Regions from separate parts of the Microbacterium sp. Mcb102 genome, predicted to be linked through region 2. Evidence: riboswitches for the same ligand, from Rfam matches in the RefSeq annotation. Region 2 holds a riboswitch; the other holds the start of a gene.
The links. A riboswitch is a leader RNA that binds a small molecule or an ion and turns the genes downstream of it on or off. The one in region 2 is predicted to bind thiamine pyrophosphate.

Region 1 (4,410 bases), on a different contig from region 2:
GACCGAGATCCGTGTAGAGCCAGAAGCACGGGAGTACCGCGGCGACGATCTCGGCGTAGTCACCGCCGAAGGCGACGGACCGCAGGTGGTCGAGGTATGCCGTCGTCACCGCGGAGGGTTCCGCCGCGAAGGTCGCCGCGCCCACCCCCTCCGACGGGGTCAGCCAGGACGCGTGCAGTTCGAGCTCGCCGACGATCGAACCGTGGGCGGAGTCCGCCCAGAACGCCTGCTCGGCCGAGGTCGGCGCGAGGCGGGCGGCTTCGGCCAGCACGCGGGCATAGTCGCGCAGATACAGCGCGTCCTGGGCGAGGTACGACAGGAACGGCGCGCGCTCGAGAGAGCCGTCGGCGAGCGCGCGGATGAACGGCAGCTCGTCGATCCCCGCGCGGATACCGGCGATCTCCTGCCACCAGTCCGCGGCGATGTCGGTCGACCCCGGTCGCGTCGCCGTGCCACCACGCTCCCAGAGCCCGGCGAAGTGGCTGATCGGGCCGTGTCCGCGCCCCACGCGCAGCCCGTCCCCCGCGCGGAGGGACTCGCGGAGCCAGGCGCGTGCCGCGCGTACCGCCTCCTCGGGATCACTCCCCTGTGCCAGCAGCGTGGCCAGGGCCGAAGAGAGCGAGCAGCCCGTGCCGTGCGTGCTCGACGTCACGATGCGCGGGCCGGTGAACTCCTGGCGAAGGCCGCGACGCCTGTCGACCAGCGCATCCGGAGCTTCGTCGCCGGTGAGATGACCGCCCTTGACGAGCACGGCGGCACCGATCTCGGCCGACAGCTCCTCGGCGGCGGTGATGCCGTCGGCCCAATCGACGATGTCACGACCGGTCAGCACCGCGAGCTCGGCGAGATTTGGGGTGACCAGCGTCGCGCGACCGAGCAGACTCCGCAGCTCCGCCTCGGCATCCGGAGAGAGGAGCCTGTCCCCCGACGTCGCGACCATGACCGGGTCGAGCACGACGACGGGCGGACGCACCCGATCGAGCCACTCGCCCACCGCGCGGATCACCTCCGTCTCGGCCAGCATCCCGATCTTCACCGCATCGATCACGACGTCGTCCGACACCGCGTCGAGCTGGGCACGGAGGAAGTCCGCCGGCGGCACATGCACCGCCCGGACACCCTGCGTGTTCTGCGCGGTCAGCGCGGTGAGGACGGCCATGCCGTAGCCGCCGTTCGCGGCGATGGACTTGAGGTCGGCCTGGATACCCGCCCCTCCCGAAGGATCACTCCCCGCGATGCTGAGCACCCGTGGCACGGACCCCGCGAGCCAGCGTCGCCGGAACTCCCGGGCGGTCGCGGCGGGATCATCGGCCGCACACAGCGCCGAGACCACGGCGAGCCCGGCGGAACCGGCATCGCGAAGCGCCTCGGTGTCGTCGATGCCGACGCCGCCGATCGCCACGCACGGAAGCGGGCTGCGGGTCACGAAGTCGCGGAACCCTTCCACGCCGAGGGGCTCAGGATGATCCGGCTTGGTCGAGGTCGGACGGATCACCCCGACGCCGAGGTAGTCGACCGTTCCGTCGGGCAATGCGAGAACCGCGTCGAGGTGCGCTGCACTGTTCACGGTGAGACCGATCAGCGCATCCGGCCCGAGAACCTCGCGGGCCCGCAGCACCGACGCGTCCCCCTGCCCCAGGTGCACGCCGTCGACGCGTGCACCGCGGGCGCGGGCGGCGATTGCGGCATCCAGCCGATCGTTCACGATGAGCAGCGCACGACCGTCGATCGCCTGCGACAGCGCGAGCAGCTGCTCGACCGTCTCGGCATCGGACGCGGTCTTGTCGCGAAGCTGCACGATGCGCACGCCCCCGTCGACGGCACGGCGCACGGTATCGACGACACCGCGGTCGCCGCACAACGTGGGATCGGTGACGAGGTAGAGGGAGAGGTCGGCGTTCACCGCGCACCCGCCTGCACACGGGCGTCCGCGATCACGTCGGCGGGGCCCACGGAGGCGAGGGCGTCCAACAGCGCCACGGCGAAGCTGCCGGGGCCGGTCGAGATCGTGGCGGCGCGCTCGGCCGCGATCGTGTACACGAGGCTCGCGGCGGCGACGGCCGTGAGGGCATCGTGTCCGGTATTGCGCGCGGTACCGAGGAATGCGGCCATCACGGCCCCGAGAGCGCAGCCCCCGCCGGTGACCCTGGTCAGCAGCTCGTGTCCGTTCGCGAGGCGCAGCACCCGCTCCCCGTCGGTGACGAGGTCGATCGGACCGGACACGGCGATCACGGCACCCGTCCGTCGCGCGAGGGCAGCGGCCGCGTCGGCTGCCGCATCCGTGCTGTCGGTGGCATCCACTCCGCGACCACCGGCGCTGAGGCCGGCGAGCGCGAGGATCTCCGAGGCGTTGCCGCGGATCGCCGTCGGACGCTGCTCCGCCAGCCGGTGCGCCAAGGCAGTGCGGATCGGCAGAGCTCCGATCGCGACCGGATCGAGCACCCATGGGGTTCCGGATGCCGCAGCCCCGGCGACGGCCTCGAGGCTCGCCGCGCGCTGCTCGGGAGTGGGCGTTCCCAGGTTGATCAGCACGCCGGAGGCGACACCGGCGAACATCTCGGCCTCTCCGACGATGTCGACCATGGCCGGGGCAGCCCCCAGGGCGAGCAGCACGTTGGCGGTGAACCCGGCGACGACCGTGTTGGTGATGCAGTGCGTCAGTGGGGGCGTCTCGCGCAGCACCCCCCACAGGGCGGCGGCGGCGCCGGGCAGATCGGTGATGGAATCAGGACGCAGAAGATCGCTCATCGCGACATCCCTTCGCTAGTACGAACTAGATCAGGTTCGACGGGTCTGTTCTCAGCCGCGGATGCGGCACCCCGTGTCACTGCTCAGAGTCTAGCGATCGGCCAGGAACGTCTAGCGATCGTCCAAGAGCGTCAACTCCTCCGCGCGGGTGAGTCCGGCACGACGGTCGCGGTCGACCCCGCGCGCCCGCTCATCGGCGACGACGGTACGGATGGTGTCGGTCAGCGGCCGCGGCCGACCACCTCCATCGCGGTACGCGCTGTTAGACCGGGTCATGAAGCCCGTCATCCCCGGGGGCAGCCACAGCGGCAGGGATCTCGGCCCCGCCCAGTGCTGGACCCCGTGTGCGACGAGCCAGTCCTCCTCGGCGACCACGATCTCGCCGGTATGACCCGCGGCGGTCCGGATCTCGCGCAGTACCTCGTCGAAGGGCTGCACGTCGCCGATGGCGTTGACCGGCCCGCTCACGGTCGCCGCGACGATGAATTCGGCGAGATCGTCCACGTCGATCACCTGGGCGCTCTTCCCCTCGAGCGGCGGTGACAGGACCGGTTCCGCACCCGCCCGCGCGAACGCCGCTGCCCAGTAACCGAATCGATCGCTGGGGTCGCCTTCGCCGACGATGAGTCCCGGTCGCACGATGAGCGCACGATCGCCCAGGGTGCCCACGGCGTCCTCGGCCGCCGCCTTCTGCGCCCCGTACTCGTACTCGTCACCGGGGCGGGCGGACGGATGCCGCGGTGCCGACTCGTCCGCACCGACCGTCTCGTCGTCGGAGTAGACCGACAGGGAGGACACGTAGGTCCATCGCGCGGCTCGCTCTCCGAGGGCATCGACGGCCGCCTCGACCTGCGACGCCTGCGACGAGATATCCACCACGTGATCCCAGTCCCGCCGGGTGAGCGCGGTGTACGCCACGGGATCGTCGCGGTCTCCACGTACGAGCTCGGCACCGTCGGGCGCGGGCCTCTCGCCGCGAGCGAGACAGGTCACCGTTGCCCCCGCATCCAGCCATCGGCGGGCGATGCGCCCGGAGAGCCAGCCCGTTCCACCGAGGATCAACACGTCCGTCATGGACCCATGTCACCAGGAACGCGGCACCCGCGGAAGCCCTTCCGCTCAGAGCAGATCAGGGCTTCCGCGGAGACGGTTCAGTCGCGCAGTGCGGCTCCGAAGCGCTGGGCCGCGACCTCCACACCGGCGAGCTTGGCCTCGGTGGCCTCGGCTGCCGTGAGCGTGCGGTCGTCGGCGCGGAAGCGCAGTGCGAAGGTCAGGCTCTTCGAGCCTTCCGGCACACCTTCGCCGCGGTAGTCGTCCACCAGTCGCACCGATTCGAGCAGCGCACCCGCGCCCTCGGCGAGTGCGGCCTGCACGTCGGCGGCCGGTACGTCCGCGGGGAGCGTGAGCGAGACGTCCTGCGTCGCCGCGGGGAACGTCGACAGCGATGCCGCGACGACCCGACCGCCCGCGAGCGTCAGGATGCGGTCGAGGTCGAGTTCGAACACGGTCGCGCGCCCGGGCAGATCCGCCCCCTCAGCCACGCTGGGGTGCAGCTCGCCGACATAGCCGACCTCTTCGCCGGCGACGCGCAGCGACCCGGTGCGTCCCGGGTGGAGAGCTGCACGCTCAGCCTGGACCACGTCGATCTCGACGCCGGCGGCC
Region 2 (4,410 bases):
AGGATGAAGTTCCACGCCCCGGTGGCGACGGCGGCGGCGATCGCGATGCCGGAGATCGCGGCCCCCACGGCGAGCAGCATCCACTCGGCCGCGCCGAACCGTGACTCGCGCGCCCAGGTCCGCCGCCCCGGCGCTCCGAATCCCCGCGCCTCCATGGCGGTGGCGAGCTTCGCCCCGCGCCGGATCGACAGCACGAGCAGCGCGAACGCCATCCCGAGGAACCGGCGGATGCGACCGCGATCGGCCACACCCCTCGCCCGGCGGGCGAGCTCGAGCGCACGCCAGTCGTCGAGGAACAGACCCACCATCCGCAGCCCGGCGAGCGCCCCGAGCACGAACCGGGCGGGAAGCCGCAGGACCTGGCCGAGGCCGTCGGCGAGGTCGGTCGGGTCGACCGTGATGAACAGGACCACCGAGGGCAGCGCGATCGCGAGCACCCGCAGCATCGTGGCGAGCGCGAGCGCGAGCGATCCCTCGCTGATCCGCAGCACGAACCAGTCGACGTAGACGGTGCCGCTCGTCTCGCCGTAGAGCGCGATGGTCAGGCCGGTCAGGGGTGCGGCGAGCCAGACCGGCCAGGTGCGCACCCAGAACTCGCGCCAGCCGATTCCGGCGAACAGGAAGAGCACGAACTCCAGCACGAGCGCGACGGATGCCGACACCGGATCGAGCGTCAGGATCAGCGGCACCGCGATCAGCGCACTGACCCCGAGCTTGGCCACCGGGTTGACGGCGGCGAGGGCTCCGGTGCGCGCCTGCGTGTCGAGCAGGGTCACGACATGCCCCCGAGTTCGAACCGCTCGGCGTGCAGCGCGCGCGCGACATCGAGGTCGTGGGTGATCGTGACGATCGCCGACCCCTCGTCGCGGAGCGCCGCGAGCATGGCGACGAGTTCCGCCCAGGTGCGGGCGTCCTGCCCGAAGGTGGGCTCGTCGAGCACGAGCACCCGCGGCCGGGTCGCGATGGCCGCGGCGACCGTGAGGCGACGTTTCTCGCCGCCCGAGAGCGTGTACGGGTTGGCGGCGGCGAGGTGCGTCAGGCGCAGTCGCGCGAGCAGCTCGTCGCTGCGCACGGCGATCTCGTCTTCGTCCATCCCGAGCGCGCGCGGTCCGACGGCCAGCTCGTCGCGCACGGTCTTCGCGAGCAGCTGATGCTCGGGCTCCTGGAACACCATGCCGATGCGGGTCAGCAGATCCCGCGAGGCCCAGCGGATCGGCGAGGGGTCCGCCCCGGCGGCGAGCACGGCGGATGCCGTCAGGTCACCCGCAGCAGGCGGCAGGAGCCCTGCGAGGGTCAGTCCGAGCGTGGACTTGCCGGCGCCGTTCGGGCCGGTGATCGCCAGCGCCTGGCCGGCGCGCACATCGAGGTCGATGCCGGTGGCGACCGGGCGTCCCTTGACGCGGGCGACGGCGAGTCCGCGCGCCGAGAGCAGAGTCTCGCCCGGTGTCCCGCGCGGTGGCGGCGGGGCGGCGGGAGCGTGCCCCGGCACCCACACGCCGTCGGCCGCGAGTCGTGCACCCTGGTCACCGAGCACCTCAGCGGGCGCTCCGTCTGCCACCACTCCCCCGGCACCGATCACGATCACCCGCGTGATGAGCGGCAGCCACACCTCGAGGCGGTGCTCGACGACGATGAGTGTCGCCGGCTGCGACTGCAGCATCCGCTCCACCGCGTCACGCACCTCGACGACACCGGCCGGGTCGAGGTTCGCGGTCGGCTCGTCGAGCAGCACGAGCCCCGGACGCATCGCGAGCATGCCGGCGAGCGCGAGCCGCTGCTTCTGTCCGCCGGAGAGCGCCTTGGTCGGGTGGTCCAGCGGCACATCGAGGCCGACGGCATCCAGCGCCGCCTCCACCCGGGGCCAGATCTGCGCCCGTGGCACGCCGAGGTTCTCGCAGCCGAACGCGACATCGTCGCCGGCTCGCGCCAGGATCACCTGCGAGTCCGGGTCCTGCAGCACGAGGCCGGCGCGCCCCCGGGTGGCGACGGCGGGAGCGCCGTCGACGAGCAGTTCGCCCGCGCTCTCGCCCTCCTCCTCGCCGCCGAGCACGCCCGCGAGACCGTGGAGCAGCGTGGACTTGCCCGTCCCGGAAGCCCCGAGCACCAGAACGCGCTCACCGGGGTCGATGCGGAACGAGACGTCGCTCAGCGCCCAGGCGAGGCGACTCGCGTGGCGCCACCCCCAGCCGCGCGCCTCGACAGCGGCGGGGACGGTGTGATCCGCCGCCATCAGACGCGGACGCGTGCCTCGCGCCCGGAGCCGAATCGGTCGAGCGCTCCGGTCGCGGCGATGCCTCGCGCCAGCACCCACGACAGCGCACCCGCGATGACGGCACCGGAGATGACCGTGCTGATCAGGTAGATCGCCGTGAAGGCGGGGCCGGAACCGGCGTACCAGAGCACGAGGTTGTTGATCCCGCCGGCGAGGGCGGCACCGGCACCCGCGAGGATCGCGACCGGCAATGACCAGCGGCGGTAGAAGAAGAGGAGGAAGACCAGTTCGGCGCCGAGACCCTGCACGAGTCCGGCTTCGAGAGTGAGGAATCCGCCCCACTGGTTGCCGATGAGGGCCGAGACGACCGCCGCGAGCAGCTCGACGTAGATCGCCGCGCCCGCCTTGCGGATGATCAGCCCGCCGAGGACGCCGGCGAAGAGCCACGGGCCGTCGAGAAGCCCCTGGACGCCGGGGAGCAGCGGCTCGAGCAGGGCCTTCGGGCCGAGGTACCCGACGTTCCACGCCAGGAAGATCAGGCCGGCGGCGACACCGATGACGCTGGCGACGACGATGTCGACGATGCGCCAGCGCAGGAAGCTCCTGGCCGGGGGCGAGGCCTGGGCCTTGGTGGACGCCGATGTGGACGTGGACGTGCTCATCTGAACTCCTCCCTGCGCTGGCATGACCCAGATCAGGTTCGACGGTCGAAGCGCGATTCGCTCCCTCTCAGCCCGGCTCGCCGGACTCCCGTGGTTGTGCTGAAGAGCCTACCGGCTCACGACACCCCGCGGGCGACGAGGCTGCGCGCCGCGCAACGCGCCCGGGATTGGGTACCGTAAACGAGTGACCGCTTCAGATCCCGCCGACGAGGCGACGGGCGTCGTCGATGGCGACGGCTCGCCGGACGCCGTCCCCTCCGGACCGGTCGACGACCTGCCGGTCGCGGTGGATGCTGCCCCCGCAGACTCCGCCGACACCTCCGCGTTCGCCGCCGACCGGCTGTTCGCGGGCGATGTGCGACCCCCGGCTGCCGCCGTATCGCCGGCCATCCCAGTCGACTCCGCGGCGATCGGCGCGCTCTTCACGACACCGAGCTCCACGGGCGGCGGCGTCGATCAGGAACCCGACACCCTCTCCGAACCCGCAGCGGAGCCCGTCGAGGCCGCCGGCCTCGTAGAGCCCATCGAGCCCATCGAGCCCGTCGAGCCCATCGAGCCTGTCGATGCGACGCCGCCGACACCCCCGCTGACCAAACCGCCGTTCGTCCCGGCCGAGCGGACAGCCGGTGAAGAGCCGGCGGACGACACGAATGCTCTCCTCGACGCGAGCGCACCGCAGTGGGCGGATGACACGACCGGGGCGACGGCCCTCACCTGGGTCGATGCCGCGACGGTCGCCGCGCACCCGCCTCTCGCGACCCTCGATGAGCCGGCCGAGGCCGAGCAGTCAGGCGGGCTGATGCGCGGGGCCCACCTGCGACCGGCGATCGCCCGCCCGGGGGTCCTGGTGCCGTTGGCGACGCTCGTCGCGATCGTCGCCGCCTACGCCGGTACGACGATGCTGTGGCCACTGCATGAAGTCCCTCCGACGGTGCAGTCCGTCGAATTCGAGACCACTCCCGCCGCCGCGGCTGCGATCACCTGGCCCGGCGAGGGCAGCGCGGCTGTCGGCATCGGCGGGCTGAGCACGGTGGCCTCGAATCCCGGTGCCGTGAGCATCGCGAGCATCACCAAGGTCGTGAGCAGCCTGATGGTGCTCGACCGGATGCCGCTGGCGCTCGGCGAGCAGGGCCCCGAGTTCCGCTTCAGTTACCGCGACAGCGTGGAGTACTGGGACTACCGGCGCAGTGATCAGTCCGCGCTGGATGTGCCCGTCGACGGTGTGCTGACCGAATACCAGCTGCTGCAGGGCACGCTCCTGGGGTCGGCGAACAACTACATCGACCGGCTCGCGTCCGAGATCTGGGGCTCCGACCGGGAGTTCGCGTCCGCCGCGGAGACCTGGCTGAGGGAGCGCAACCTCACCGGCATCACGGTCGTGACCCCGTCGGGCTTCGACGAACGCAACGTCTCGACGCCCGACTCGCTCATCGCACTGGGCGAGCTGGCGATGCAGAATCCGGTGTTCGCGGAGATCGTGGGCACGAAGTCGGTGGACCTCCCCGGCGCGGGCACGGTCGTCAACACGAACGGGAT

Region 1: another riboswitch for thiamine pyrophosphate. It lies ahead of thiM (hydroxyethylthiazole kinase); the one in region 2 lies ahead of OC372_RS09590 (ECF transporter S component).

The regions. Positions count from the first base shown of each region.
Region 1 is NZ_JALJRG010000006.1:274,825-279,234, reverse strand. It holds gene OC372_RS15750 (bifunctional hydroxymethylpyrimidine kinase/phosphomethylpyrimidine kinase) at 1-1,903, opposite strand, end outside; gene thiM (hydroxyethylthiazole kinase) at 1,900-2,748, opposite strand; TPP riboswitch at 2,739-2,832, opposite strand; gene OC372_RS15740 (NAD-dependent epimerase/dehydratase family protein) at 2,860-3,822, opposite strand; gene pheT (phenylalanine--tRNA ligase subunit beta) at 3,900-4,410, opposite strand, start outside.
Region 2 is NZ_JALJRG010000003.1:129,247-133,656, forward strand. It holds gene OC372_RS09580 (energy-coupling factor transporter transmembrane component T family protein) at 1-776, opposite strand, end outside; gene OC372_RS09585 (ABC transporter ATP-binding protein) at 773-2,230, opposite strand; gene OC372_RS09590 (ECF transporter S component) at 2,230-2,874, opposite strand; TPP riboswitch at 2,865-2,976, opposite strand; gene OC372_RS09595 (D-alanyl-D-alanine carboxypeptidase) at 3,059-4,410, shown strand, end outside.